4 regions of the Tsuneonella sp. HG094 genome follow, and region 3 is predicted to be linked to each of the others. Evidence: predicted binding sites of a transcription regulator. Region 3 holds the regulator's gene; each other region holds the start of a gene.
What was found. The regulator LexA, encoded in region 3, represses DNA repair genes until DNA is damaged. The targets are predictions, from matches to a motif close to GTTCCNCNCTTGTTCT.
Positions count from the first base shown of each region.

Region 1: a site for LexA is predicted at 2,009-2,024, ahead of ACWPMX_RS08825 (deoxyguanosinetriphosphate triphosphohydrolase). Genes of this name have one in related genera too.
Region 2: a site for LexA is predicted at 2,094-2,109, ahead of recA (recombinase RecA). Genes of this name have one in related genera too.
Region 4: a site for LexA is predicted at 2,132-2,147, ahead of ACWPMX_RS10360 (S24 family peptidase). Genes of this name have one in related genera too.

Region 1 covers NZ_JBSORA010000001.1:1,738,754-1,742,300, forward strand. The annotation lists gene ribB (3,4-dihydroxy-2-butanone-4-phosphate synthase) at 1-59, opposite strand, end outside; gene ACWPMX_RS08820 (NAD(P)H-binding protein) at 116-814, opposite strand; gene ACWPMX_RS08825 (deoxyguanosinetriphosphate triphosphohydrolase) at 807-1,967, opposite strand; gene ACWPMX_RS08830 (S8 family serine peptidase) at 2,099-3,226, opposite strand; gene ACWPMX_RS08835 (aspartate/glutamate racemase family protein) at 3,339-3,547, opposite strand, start outside.
Region 2 covers NZ_JBSORA010000001.1:346,770-350,316, forward strand. The annotation lists gene ACWPMX_RS01730 (DUF4139 domain-containing protein) at 1-464, shown strand, start outside; gene ACWPMX_RS01735 (DUF4139 domain-containing protein) at 476-2,065, shown strand; gene recA (recombinase RecA) at 2,198-3,268, shown strand; gene ACWPMX_RS01745 (class I SAM-dependent methyltransferase) at 3,432-3,547, shown strand, end outside.
Region 3 covers NZ_JBSORA010000001.1:1,189,608-1,193,154, reverse strand. The annotation lists gene ACWPMX_RS05955 (ComEC/Rec2 family competence protein) at 1-1,867, shown strand, start outside; gene lexA (transcriptional repressor LexA) at 1,864-2,550, opposite strand; gene ACWPMX_RS05945 (molybdopterin molybdotransferase MoeA) at 2,634-3,547, opposite strand, start outside.
Region 4 covers NZ_JBSORA010000001.1:2,083,324-2,086,870, reverse strand. The annotation lists gene ACWPMX_RS10365 (UvrD-helicase domain-containing protein) at 1-1,059, shown strand, start outside; gene ACWPMX_RS10360 (S24 family peptidase) at 1,428-2,063, opposite strand; gene ACWPMX_RS10355 (DUF6961 family protein) at 2,372-2,542, opposite strand; gene ACWPMX_RS10350 (hypothetical protein) at 2,572-2,709, opposite strand; gene ACWPMX_RS10345 (conjugal transfer protein TraB) at 2,703-3,547, opposite strand, start outside.

The DNA.
Region 1 (3,547 bases), 550 kb from region 3:
CGGCTCATGCGGTCATCGGCGACGAGTTCGCGAACGCGATCGATAATGGAATGTGCCATGCGACTCGTAATAGCACATTGCAGTGTGATTGCCACATCTCAATGTGATTAAGAGTTCACGTCTGCGTGTTGGTGAGCGCCAGCCCCGCTGCTGCGCGCAGGATCGCGTCATTGTCATGGAAGAACTTGCCCGCCGCCTTGCGCTTGGCGAGACCGAGCGCTGCCTTGGCCACCAGTTCGGCGGAAATCGAGCGGTAGCCCGCCATCCCGCCTTGGAGGAACAGGTCGGTCAGCGGCGAGACAAGGATGCCGAAGCGTTCGAGGAACCGCAAATCACTATCGCGCTTGCCGCGCAGCAGCCCGGGCCGCAAGATGTCGAGGCGCTTGAACCGCAGTTTGCCGAGTTCGCGCTCGACCTCGGCCTTCGTGCGAAGGTAGAAGTTCTTCGACCGCCAGTCCGCGCCCGCCGAACTGACGGCAACGAAGCGCTCGACCCCGGCGGCACTCGCAGCGGAAGCTGTCGCGAGGACGAGATCGCGGTCGACCGCACGGAACGCATCCTCGTCCTTGCCGGACTTCTTCCATGTCGTGCCGAGCGCGCAGATCACAGCAGTTGGCCGGATCGCCTCGAACACCTCGCCCCACTTGTCGGCATCGGCGACGAACAGTTCCATGCGTGCGCCTTCGGGCAGGCGGAATTCGCGCCGCGACACCGCGACTAGCCGCACGTCCTCGCGCCCGACGCATAGCCGCAGCACCTCGGTGCCGATGAGGCCGGTCGCCCCGACGAGCGCGATGCGCAGCGGATCAGACATTGCGCAGCCCTTCGGGCGCACGCCCGAAAATGCGCGTGCACTGGTCGATCGCGAAACGGTCGGTCATTCCGGCGATGAAATCGGCGAGATGGCGGCTGCGTTGCGGCTCCTGCGTCGGCATCGCCGCCCGCCACGCATCGGGCAAGGTCGCCGGATCCTGGTCGTAGGCTGCGAACAGGCGCGAAACCACGTCGCGCGCGCGGCCAGCGGCCGTGAGCTGTTCGGGGTGGTAGTAGAGCCGCTCGTACATGAACGCCTTCAGCGCCCTTTCCTCCTCGGCCATTGCAGGCGAGAACGCGGCGAGCGCAGCGGGTTGGGCGCGCACCTCGATCACGCTCCGCAATCCCTCCGCGTTGGCCCGCGTCGTCTCGATCACGTCGTTGACCATCAGCCCGATGCGGCTGCGCACGAGTTCGCGCAGACGCTGGTCCACGCTTGTTGCCGGATAACGGCGCTCGATCGCGCGGTATTGGTCGGCGATCGGCGCCAATTCCAGCAGATCGTCGAGCAGCAGGAAACCGGCGCGGAGGCCGTCGTCGATGTCATGGTTGTCGTAGGCGATGTCGTCGGCGATCGCGGCGACCTGTGCCTCGAGGCTGGGCCACGCGCCGAGATCGAGCGGGAATGCCGCGTCGAGTTCCGCCAAGGCCCAGTTCGGCGCCTGAACCGGGCCGTTGTGCTTGGCGAGGCCTTCGAGAACGTCCCACGACAGGTTGAGGCCGGGGTGGTCGCAATACGGGCTCTCGAGCCGCATGAGCACGCGCAGCGTGTGGGCGTTGTGATCGAACCCGCCGCGCAGCGCCATCGCCTCTTCCAGCGCATCCTCGCCCGCATGGCCGAAGGGCGGGTGGCCGATGTCGTGGGCCAGGCAAAGCGCCTCGGTCAGGTCTTCGTCGAGCCCGAGGGCGCGGGCGATCACCCGGCCGATCTGGGCGACTTCGATGCTGTGGGTCAGGCGAGTGCGATAATGATCGCCATCGGGGGCGATGAACACCTGCGTCTTCGATCGCAGGCGGCGGAACGCGATCGAATGAACGATGCGGTCGCGGTCGCGCTGGAATTCGCTGCGGGGTCCGCGCGCACCTTCACGGTTCTCGGCAAATTCGCGGCCGACACTGGCGTGGGGATCGGCGGCGTAGGGTGCAAGCGTCATCGGTCAGCGGCGGTTAGGCGCGGGCCGCTTGGGGGGCAACGGGAACAGGAGCGGAACGCATGTCTTGCGCCCGAGAAAAAGGGCCGCGCATCGAATCTGACGCGCGGCCCGCAATATATCCTCTGGCCGGATCAGCGGACGCCGATCTGGTCCGGTACGCCGTCTTTGTCTCCGGTGATCGTACCGCCCGAACGGACTGCGCCAAGAAGCAGCAGACCGGCAAGGTGCGGCGAGGCCATCGAGGTTCCACTCAGCGTCGCGTAGCCTCCGTCCTTGTACGTCGACGGGATAGCCGAGCCCGGCTCGGCCCAGGCTATGCCGATGCCGTAGTTGGAGTAGCTGGCCAGCGCGCCCGCGCTGGTCATGGCCGAAACCGTGAACACCTTGTCGTTCGTCGCCACGCCGCCGGCGCGTGCCGGCGAGTGATTGTGGTAGTCGTCGGTCTCGTTGCCGGCAGCCAGGGCAAACGGCACGGTTCCCGCGGCACCCAGCACCGCATCGTCGAGCGCTTGCGAAACACCGCCGCCGAGGCTCATGTTGGCCACATCGCCCGCCTGGCCGTTCGCTTTCACGTAGTTGACGCCCGCGATCACGCCCGATGTCGAGCCCGAACCGCGACGATCGAGCACGCGAACCGCAACCACCGTCGCGCCAGCGGCGACCCCGACGACTCCGACGGTATTGTCCACCGCAGCGACAGTGCCGGCTACGTGAGTCCCGTGTCCGTTTTCGTCCTGCCATCCGGTCCGCGACCCGGTAAAATCCCTGCTGCGCGTCTGGTCCACAATCAGGTCCGGATGATCCCCATCGATCCCGCTATCGATGATCCACGCAGTCTTGCCCGTGGCGTCGATGCCGCCATTCACCCGCGCCACCCCCCATGGAGTGGTTTCGGCCGGAGCGGTCCCGCCACCGGGTTTGCCTGCCATGACCGAAATCGGCGGCAGGCTCATCACCTGGTCCTGTTCGCAATAGGCGATCGACGGGTTCGCGCGGCGCATGTTGGTCACGGCCTGTTCGCTCATGTTGGCAGCGAAGCCTTTGAGGGCATCGCCGTAGACGAATTTGACCGACCCGCCATGCGCGTTCGCGGCGGCGCGCGCCTTGCCCGCGACCTCGCTCTTCGCGACGCGGTCGTTCTTGAATACGCAGATGTAGGAGTTCGCGATCTTCTCGGCGTGCGCCGGAGTGGCGGCAAGCGCCATGGCGAGTGACGTCAAACCCACGGCCGCAAGGCGGCCGGCAACCCGGTTTTTCATGATGTGTCCCTTCCCTCAACAGGTCGCGAGAGAATGCGCCAATCGTTGCCGAAGGGAATACAGAAAGATGCTGAGCGGGAAATTTACCCACCGGTTTGTCGCAAGAAAAATACTATTCGTCGCCAAGCAGCCACTCGACTGCTGCACGGCAATGTGCACGAGCGGAATCGAAGACCGGCAGGACATTCGCATCGACGTCGACCACCATCGACAGCTCCGTGCAAGCGAGCACGATCGCCTCCGCCCCTTCCTGCTCCTTGACCGTGATCCAGGTCTTCATAGTGCGCTCGGCGGTTCGGCTCGCCTTGCCGACCATCAGCT
Region 2 (3,547 bases), 840 kb from region 3:
TCTACCAGCGCGACCGCCAGGGCACGCCGCAGTTCGTCGGCGAGAGCACGATCGGCCACACCCCGATGGGCAGCGCGCTGACGCTGACCACGGGCGATGCCTTCGATGTGTTCGTGCAGGCCGAAGTCGTCACTCGCGACAAGATTTCCTCGGGCGAGTACGAAGCCTCGGGGCGGTATCGCGTCATCAAGAATGGCGAGGTCGTGCGCGAAGTCACCAGCGAGCGCGCAGTCGAATACTACCGCACGACGATGCGCTACACCTTCACCAACGCGAAGCCGACGCCGGTCGAGGTCGAACTGACCCAAGGCGGGTTGGACCGTGGATGGTGGAGCCGCGATTTCCGCATCACGAGCGAAGACGTGCCGGGCGAGCAGCTCAATGCCGACAGCCGCAAGTATCTCGTCACCGTGCCCGCCAACGGCAAGCGCGAGGTGCGCGTAACCTACGAGACGCGGTACTGAGGAGCGCCGCCGTGCGCCGGATCCTCACCGGGCTGCTGCTGGCGAGCGTCGCCGGTTCGCCGCTAATGGCGCGCGAGGCGGTCGACGCCTCGGCGCCCGAAAAGCTCTCTGTGACCGTCTACCGTGATCCCAACCGCGGCCCGGACGAGGCGATGAACCGCAACTGGCCGCGCGGCTTCGCGATGATCAGCGAGACGCGGCAGGTCACGCTTCCGCCCGGCGAATCGACGATCCGCTTCGACGGCGTATCGGAAGGCATGGTAGCGGTCACCGCGATCGTCACCGGGCTTCCCGGCGGGACGATCGAGAAGAACCGCAACGCCGACTTGCTCAGCCCCGGCGCGCTGGTCGACGGCACGCTCGGCAACCGGGTGACGATCACGCGCACCAACCCGGCGACGGGTAGGGAGACCAGCGAATCGGCGATCGTCCGCACCCGTGCGGACGGCGGCCTCGTGCTGCAGTCCGGTGCCGGTTTCGAAGCGGTGCGCTGCTCGGGCATCCCCGAGAAGCTGACTTTCGACAAGGTGCCCGCGGGCCTCTCCGCGCAGCCGGTCTATTCGATCGACACCAGCAGCCCGGCGGGCGGTACCTACACGATCACGCTGACCTATCTGTCATGGGGCTTCGACTGGCAGGCGCACTATGTCGCGACGCTGGCCGAGGGCGGGTCGGCCGACGACGTAAGGATGCGGCTGATGAGCTGGCTGACGCTGGTCAACGACAACAACCAGAGCTTTCCCGATGCCGAACTGATGGCAGTGGCGGGCAAGCTGCGCGTGACGAGCGATTACCGCGCGCTGGCCGATCCACCCGATGCGAAGCCGCTGTCGCTGGTCTGCTATCCCATCGGGAGCACGGCTCAAGGGTCGCCCGAACCCTGGATCGGCCCCATTCCTCCACCACCGCCGCCGCCACCGATGGCGCCGCCCGCGCCCGTCGCGGCGCGGGCGGCCGAGGCGATCATGGTGACGGGATCGCGAGTCTCGCGCGCGGCGATGGTGGCGCGTGAGGAAGACCTCGCCGACCTCAAACTGTACCGGGTGCCCGAACCGGTCACCGTGGCGGCGCAGGCGCAAAAGCAGGTCGCATTTCTTCAGCGGGATCGGGTCGAGGGGAAACTCTGGCACACTGCGGCTTGTGCGCCGTGGAATGTGACCGACGAGCCACAGGCTGCAGGCCTCCTGCTGACGACGGTGAACGACGCTTCTCACGACCTCGGCATGGCCTTGCCGACGGGCTCAATCACCGTGTTCGAATCGACGCCTCGCGGCGAACTGTTCGTCGGCGAGCAGCGCCTGCGCGATTACGCCTCTGGCCAGGATGTCGAGATTGCCATGGGCCAGAGCGCACAGGTATTCGCAACGTGTGCGGCCCTTGGCGACGCTGACTTGCGCAAGCCCGGCGACCGCGTTCCGATGAAGGCGGTCGTGACGAACGCGAACCGTAATCCGGTCAAATTGCGGCTGACGCTCGGCGGCTCGGCAGCGAAGATCACCGGATTGAAGGGCGTGCGCGTCAAGGACGGCGCGCGCATCTACGAGACCACGGTACCGGGTAATGGACGTCGCGAAGTGACGTGGACCATCGTCGACGAGTAAGCCGCCAGCGACGCTGCAGGAAAATTTCGTTCTCCCCTTGTTCTATTGGAACAAACCAGATACATCGCGCTTCGGGTGACAGGTGGCCCCCATCTCGGTGGCGGGTCTAGTCAAAGCGCGAAAGGGTGTGTCATGGCGGCTTCGAATCTCAAGCTGGTGGAAGGTAAGAACTTGGATACGGACCGTCAGAAGGCGCTCGACGCCGCGCTTGCGCAGATCGACCGCGCGTTCGGCAAGGGCTCGGCGATGAAGCTGGGCCAGAAGGAGACGATGCAGGTCGAAGTGATCTCGTCCGGCAGCCTCGGACTCGATATCGCACTGGGTGTCGGCGGCCTTCCGCGTGGTCGCGTGATAGAGGTCTATGGCCCGGAAAGCTCGGGCAAGACCACTCTGGCGCTCCACGTCATCGCCGAGGCGCAGAAGAACGGCGGCACCGCCGCGTTCGTCGACGCCGAACACGCGCTCGATCCGGTCTATGCCAAGAAGCTGGGCGTCAACATCGACGAGCTGATCGTCTCGCAGCCCGATACCGGCGAGCAGGCGCTCGAAATCACCGATACGCTGGTCCGCTCGAACGCGATCGACGTGCTGGTGGTCGATTCGGTGGCCGCACTGGTGCCCCGGGCAGAAATCGAGGGCGAGATGGGCGACAGCCACGTCGGCCTTCAGGCCCGCCTGATGAGCCAGTCGCTGCGCAAGCTCACCGGCTCGATCAACCGGTCGAAGTGCATGGTGATCTTCATCAACCAGCTGCGCATGAAGATCGGCGTCATGTACGGTAACCCGGAGACGACGACGGGCGGCAACGCGCTCAAGTTCTACGCCTCGGTCCGCCTCGACATCCGCCGCACCGGCCAGATCAAGGATCGCGACGATATCGTCGGCAACTCGACCCGCGTGAAGGTGGTCAAGAACAAGGTCGCCCCGCCGTTCAAGCAGGTCGAATTCGACATCATGTACGGCGAAGGCATTTCCAAGATCGGCGAGATCCTCGATCTCGGGGTCAAGGCCGGCCTCGTGGAGAAGTCGGGCAGCTGGTTCAGTTACGATAGCATTCGCATCGGCCAGGGCCGCGAGAACGCCAAGAGCTACCTCAAGGAAAACCCCGAAGTTTGCGACAAGTTGGAAGCCGCGATCCGCGGCCGGACCGACGCCGTCGCCGAGGAAATGATGACGGGCCCGGACGCGGAAGACGACATCTGATCCTCACACCGGGCGTTCCCCGCGCCCGCTAAACCGGAAGGCCGGTGCGTGTGTCCCGCGGGACCCGCACCGGCTTTTCCGTTTCCAGAGAGCGGTTTGCCTTGGCAGGTCGGTTGCGCCGTGCAAATCCTCGGCCGCGGCACAGTGTCGCCAGGGAATGCGCATGACCGATCGCAGCGACTGGGAAGGACTTACGGGCGAAAAATGGGCTGCCGAATGGAAGCGGACCGATCGCAGCTTTACCAACCTCACCGCGCGCCTGTTGTCCGACGTCCGCAA
Region 3 (3,547 bases):
GGGCACCGGCCTCGTATGGGCGCGATCGACTGCGGTCGGCGCCCTGCCTCTCGATCGACCGCAAGTGACCTACATCGATGGCCGAGTACTGGCGCGAGAGGATCGTCCCGCAGAGGACAGGGTGCGCCTCACGCTCGCCTATCGCGACGCCGAGACGGCGACTGCGCGCAAGGTTCGAGTCAACATCCCGACCGCTCAAGTGACCGCCAGCGTAACCGAGGGCGCGCGGGTGCGGGTGCGAGCACGGTTGATGCCTCCGGGCGCGCCGCTGGTGCCGGGCGCGTACGATTTCGCTCGCACGGCGTGGTTCGCGGGCCTCTCTGCGACCGGGAGTGCGCTTGGCCCGGTGACCATCGTCGAGCCGTCGAGCGGAGGAGGACTGATCGCAGGCGCACAGCGGAGCCTTTCCGCGCACGTCCACTCTCGCCTCGAGGGTTCGGCGGGGAGCATCGCCGCGGCCTTCGCCAGCGGTGACCGGGGCGGGATCGCACCGGCCGATGAGGAGGCGATGCGCGATTCGGGGCTGACGCACCTGCTGTCGATCAGCGGGGTCCACGTGAGCGCGACGATCGCGGCGACCTATTTCCTCGCGATCCGCCTGCTGGCGCTGTTTCCGTGGCTGGTCCTGCGCGTGCGGCTGCCGCTGGTCGCCGCCATGATCGCCGCTGGTGCAGGGATTGCCTATACCCTGCTGACGGGGGCCGAAGTGCCGACGTTGCGCAGTTGCATCGGCGCACTTCTGGTCCTGATTGCGTTGGCGATCGGACGCGAGCCGCTATCCCTGCGCATGGTCGCGACGGCAGCTTTCGCCGTCCTGCTGATCTGGCCGGAAGCATTGGTCGGTCCCAGCTTCCAGATGAGCTTCGCCGCGGTCATCGCCATTGTCGCCTTGTACGAAGCAGCGCCGGTTCGCGCTTTCCTGGCTCCGAGAGAGGAGCGCATGAGCGCCCGGCTGGGGCGACAGTTTGCCATGCTCGTGTTGACCGGAATCGTCATCGAAATCGCACTGATGCCGATCGTGCTGTTCCACTTCCACCGCGCCGGATTCTACGGCGCGCTCGCCAATGTCGTCGCGATACCGCTGGTGACGTTCGTCTCCATGCCGCTGATCGCTCTTGCACTCTTGTTCGACCTCGTCGGGGCAGGACAGCCGGTCTGGTGGCTCGCCGGGCAGTCACTCGACCTATTGTTGGCAATCGCGCATTTCACCGCCGGACAGCCAGGTGCGGTTCGCCTGATGCCGCAAATGAGCGCCTCGACCTATGCCTTGTTCGTGATCGGGGCCCTTTGGCTCGCGCTCTGGCGCGGACGGGTTAGATTGTTCGGCTTCATCCCGGTTCTGGCTGCCGCCAGCCTGCTTGCGATGACCCCGGTGCCGGATGTTCTCGTCACGAACGACGGCCGCCATGTGGGGATCGCGGGCGAGGGCGACCAATTGCTGGTCCTGCGAGACGGGCGCAGCACATTCGCGCAGGATAACCTGCTTGAGATGGCGGGCCTGTCCGGCGATCCCGTTCCGCTCGATCGCTGGGACGGTGCGCGGTGCGGCCGTGATTTCTGCATCCTCACGATCGAGCGCGGCGGGCGGAACTGGATAATGCTGCTTGCCCGCTCGCGCTCGCGGATCGAGGAGCGTGCGCTGGCCGCGTCCTGCACCCGGGTGGACATTGTCATTGCCGACCGCTTCCTGCCCGCAAGCTGCCGACCGCGATGGCTCAAGGCCGACCGCCGTTTCCTTGCCGAAAGCGGCGGACTGTCGATCTACCTCGAGCAGGAACGGGTTGCCACGGTTGCCGAAAGTCAGGGGCAGCACCCTTGGTGGACAGCCCGAGGCGGACAATTGCAGGAGCGCAAAGCCGGGACTTAGTGGTAGCGGCGAAGCAATCCCGCGAGCTTGCCCTGCACCTCTACTTCGTTCGGGCGGTAGATCTGTGGCTCGTAGGCGCCATTCGCCGGATCGAGCCGCACCATCCCGTTCTCGCGGCGCAGGTACTTGAGCGTGGCTTCTTCACCCCGAACGAGCGCGACGATGATCTCTCCGTCGCGCGCGACATCGGTGCGCTTGACCAGCGCAAAATCGCCGTCGAAAATCCCGGCCTCGATCATCGAGTCGCCCGAAACCTCGAGCGCGTAATGCTCACCCGGACCGAGCAGCGCGGCGGGTACGGGAAGGGTGCTCTGACCCTCCAGCGCTTCGATCGGCATACCGGCAGCGATGCGGCCGTGGAGCGGCAGTTCGACGACGTCGTTCGCCGGTTCGGGACGCGCTGGAGCGCGCAGGGGCACGACATTGTCGGCAAGTTGTGCGGTAGCGCTGCGCGGAGCGGCCACCGAATCCTCTGGCTGGCGGATCACCTCGAGCGCACGGGCCCGGTTGGCAAGGCGGCGAATGAACCCGCGTTCCTCAAGCGCCGAGATCAGCCGGTGAACGCCCGACTTGCTCTTGAGGTCGAGCGCCTCCTTCATCTCCTCAAACGAAGGCGAAATCCCGCTTTCCTCGAGCCGGACGGTGATGAACTGCAGCAGTTCGCGTTGCTTGGCGGTGAGCATGTTTGCCTCTTTACGCAACCGTTCCAATTCGGGAACGAACGCGGAACAAGTAGGCAACTTGCGAGACGCCGTCAAGCCTGCCGTTAAGGCGGCAGAGGGATGACCCGAACCACATCGCCGGGCACTCCGGCGCTACAATGCGCAGGGCGGTCGATCAACGCACCTGCGGCTGCCAATGTGCGCAGCGCGCTGCTGTCGCGCTCCGGCAGCGGCTCTACGCCGTGCTCGGTCCATCGTGCCCGCAAAAACTCTCGACGGGATCCGCCTTTCGGGACGGGTGCGGCAAGCAGGGCGGGGACTGTGGTTGGCAGGCAGGCCGCCGGAGAAGCGCCTGCAAGCCGCCGCAGTATCGGCAGGACGAACAGCACCGTGGTCACGAAGGCGGAGGCTGGATTGCCGGGAAGGCCGATAACGACCTGGGTGCCCTTGCGCGCGACCAGCAGCGGCTTGCCCGGACGGATCGCGACCCGCCAGAAATCGACCGTCGCCCCGTACGCCTGGAGTGCGGGCCGGACGAGATCGTGATCGCCAACCGATGCGCCGCCACTCGTCACGATCAGGTCGGCCTCTGCGGCTTGCGCCAGCCCAGCCCCAAGTGCGCCGAGATCGTCCCGCACCGGACCGATGCGCGTCACCGCCCCTGCATGGCTCGCAACCAGCGCAGCGAGCATGGGGCCGTTCGTCGCCGGGATGAAGCCTCCATGGGCAACAGCAGGATCGACAACGAGCTCGTCACCACTGTCGATGATGGCGACCGTTGGCAGGCGACCGACCGAAACCTGCCCGACGCCGCCCATCATCGCGAGCGCAAGCTGGGCAGGGCCGAGCTGGGTTCGTGAGGACAACAGGGTGTCGCGCTCAGCGAAATCGAACCCGCGGCGGCGGATGTGTCGGGCATCGGGCTCGTTACCCGGGGCCGATACGGTTTCGCCGTGATCGACTGCGTCCTCGCGCAGAAGGATTCGCGCGTCACCACCCGGAACATGGGCTCCGGTCG
Region 4 (3,547 bases), 890 kb from region 3:
GGGCCGGAGCACCAGGCCATCCTCGATCTGCTGATCGACGCCGGGTCGCAGGTCTCGCTCATCGGCGATCCGAATCAGGGAATCTACGACTTCGCCCGTGCCGACGGGGGCTTTCTCCGATCCTATGGCGCGCGATCCTCGGTCTCGGCGCGCACCCTCTCCGTGAATTACCGGTCGCTACCTGGGATCGTCGATGTCGCCAATCGCCTAACCGGCGGCTCGGACACCGCCGACCGCAAGTCCCCGAACCAGCGCAGCGTCGCGTATTACATTCCATACAGGATGGATGGTCGGGACGATGCGCTGGCGTCCTTCCGCAGCCTGATGGGCGCCGCCGGTCTCAATGCGCAGAATGGCGTGGTGCTCTGTCGCTCGTCGGATCTGACAGCGGAGTGGCGCGGGGAGATGGATGGCCAGGGCGTCGGAGTCGTTCGCTGCATGGCGGAGGCCGCGATCAGCCGAGACCGGCGCGACTTCAATAGAGCGTTCCAGAAGGCGTGCGTCGGCTTGTCAGGGCTGCTGGCCGCCAAGCACGGGTCGGTGGGATCGGAACTGGCGCGCCCCATCGATGAACGGACGCGGTTGCTCAGGAGACTGGTCTGGTCATTCGTCCGCGATCCCGTCGCGGGTCTGCCTTCCGCCGCGCTGGTGGCCGACACCGTCTGGCATCCACAGATGAACACGCGTGTCCGCGCCATCGTCGCAACGATGGTGGCCGACTTCGGGTTCGAGGCGGCCGACAACCTCGGCCAGCGCCTCGCAAACAAGAAGCTGACGAGCCAGCCCCTTGTCGCGGCACCCACCCTCGCGACCGACCAGGCGGCGCCGCTCCGCACCTCTACCGTGCACCGCGTGAAGGGAGAGAGTATCGAATCGGTGCTTTATGTTGCCAAGAAACCGCACGTGCGCGCCCTGCTCGCCGGCACCGGCACCGAGGATGGTCGCATCGGCTATGTCGCGTTGACCCGTGCCAAGGACCTGTTCGTCCTTGCCGTGCCCGAGAACTGCCTCAAGGAGTTCGAGCCCGCCCTGCAGGCGGCAGGCCTCGTTCAAGCATGATCGCGTCCATGCAATTGGCCTAGGTTGTTCCACACATCCAAGCCGCTGCAAAATCTACTGTGTCAGATCGCGACCTCTGGAGCGTGGTTGGCACGACCCACCGCCAGGCGCTGATGCCATCTGAACAAATGGGACTTTCTCTGGACCAACAGCCGGTCATGCGGAAGGCTCGGATCGGGCGATGCTGTCCGCCAAGCAGATACGAGGCAAATGGCAGTCGGCGACTAAAGCTGCCATTCACGCATCGCTGAATGAACGACGAGATCTGAACGACAACCCCCGCTTTAGTAGGCGGTCGAGCAGGGCAGATATGCCGCCATTGACTATGGAAAGCTGCCAGGCGGCAACCGGCCCAATTTCGGTCGATCCTAAAGGGCTCTCCCAAACCAGATCACTCGCCCGACCACATGCACTTCGGAGCGGTTCATGTCGCTCCAGGTCGGGTATGCGGGATTGTCGCTGGCGATTGTGATTTGCTTGCCTCCCGGCTTAATGGCGACGCGTTTCACCACAAGTGCATCGTCGGCGCGCAGCACGTAAATTCCGTCACGCAGCCGCGATGCGTGGTCGGACGCATCGACGAGCACTTCATCGCCGTCACTAAGGGTAGGCTCCATGGAGTCGCCCATCACGCAGACGATCGACAGACTAGCGCTCTTTGCCGACGTCAAACTGCGGAGCCAGCGCTCATCAAAGCCGAAGCGGGTGCGCGCAGTCTCGCTGGCCGCCACCGCGCCAAAACCCGCCGACGCCTCGACATCGAGCACGGGGATCTCGACGAGGCCCTCCCACACGACATTAGCCGGACCCCCGAAAACCTGCTCATCGACGCCGAAAAAGCTCGCCAGTTTCCTGCGGTCTTCATCCTCAAGCTTGCGGGGCGACCCCCGCTTGATGAACTGCTGGATGTAGCTGGCATTGCGCCCTAACAGCCTCGAAATCGCGGCGTATCCATATCGGTGCTTGTGGATCAGCCGGTCCAGCTCTTCCCTGACGTTCTCCATGGGTCGGTCCTTCATTGCGTCTCGTCGGGTGTAGGATTCTTCCTAGACTCACAAATCTCTTCCTACTAAGAACATATCAGGAACACAAGTAAGAAGCGAGTCGAGGTCAGGAGCGATGACATTGTTGGACAGGATCGAGATGCACCTCATCAGTCACCGCATTTCCGCGACACGCTTCGGCCGCCGCGCAGTCGGTGATCCGAGGTTCGTTCTCGATCTGAGATTGGGAAGGCGCCCCAGGCGACGCACCCTCGAACGACTGAACGCCTATCTCGCATGGATCGAGAGCGGCAAAGAGAGGCAAGGCCCTACGAAGACCGCTCGTCTTTCTGCTTGTCGGCGAGACATTCAAAGCGGCGACCAACCGCCCGCCATAGCCGAACCCCCTCCTCTTCTCCGGATTGAGCAAGCGCGTCTATTCTCTCGCCGATGAAATGGGGCCCTTGGTCGCCGTGCGTCCTCTCAACCCAAAGCGCCATGCCCCACAATTCCTGGTCCCGCGTAAGCGTCATTTCAGCCACCCGAAAGCGCCCGCGATCGCCAACAGCATCGCGGCCCCGATCAGCCACGCTTCGAGATGGAGTTTCCAGGCGTTCGCTTCATCCTCGGCGCGCTCCGCGTCGGTCTGCCAATCGCGCATCAGCACCACGTCTCCCGTCGCCCGGTCCAAGTGCGGGCAAAATTTTCCGATACAAGCTGATCGCCCAATGACCGGCCGCTTCGCATTATGACGCGAAGCTTGCGTCCGTATTGGTCTTTGTCGCGGCTTCCGATGGGGCGCAGTTCGAACTCGCCTTCATTGAGCAACACCACAAGCCGATCGCGCGCACGAATTCCTCTCTCGTACTCGACATCGCATTGCGGCGAAGAAATCTCAGGCGTGACCTCGCTCACCGCGTAGCGGCCGCCGGGCTGCGCGCAGGTCATCCGCGCGAGCTTGACGTAGACCTTCTCGGCCGAGAGATCGCCGCGCGCCGCGCCGTTGACGAGGCACCCAGTAAGATCGGTGGTCAGCAGCCGCTTGCCGCTCAGGACCGATCGCGCGGGACCGGTGATCCTGAGCACAACGGGCAGCGGATCGGTCTGGCTGGCAACGCCGGTCGAAGCATCGACCCCGACGATCACGCGCGCCGGCGCATAGGAATTGGGCGGCAGGTAGTCGCGGCTCGCCTCGAGTATCAGCGCGGGCGCGCGTTCTGTCGCCGGGCGGCTTTTTGCCTCACCCGCCTCGCCGAAGCTGAGCGTGCTGAGGCCTCCGGCCTGCGGACCCGGTGCGAGCGCGTCGTCCTGTTGCGGCCCCCGTTGCGGCTGCGGCGGCGTGACACCCGGCCCATAAATCGGCGGCGGAACGGCCGGCGCCGAAGGCTCGGCCTGGCGAACCTGCCGAAGCTCGCCGCGCAAGGCGGCGTTCTCGGCCGAAATCGCATCGATCGCCGTCTGCCCGTCGCTGCGCATCTGCGCGTTTTCGGAGCGCAGCGCTTCGA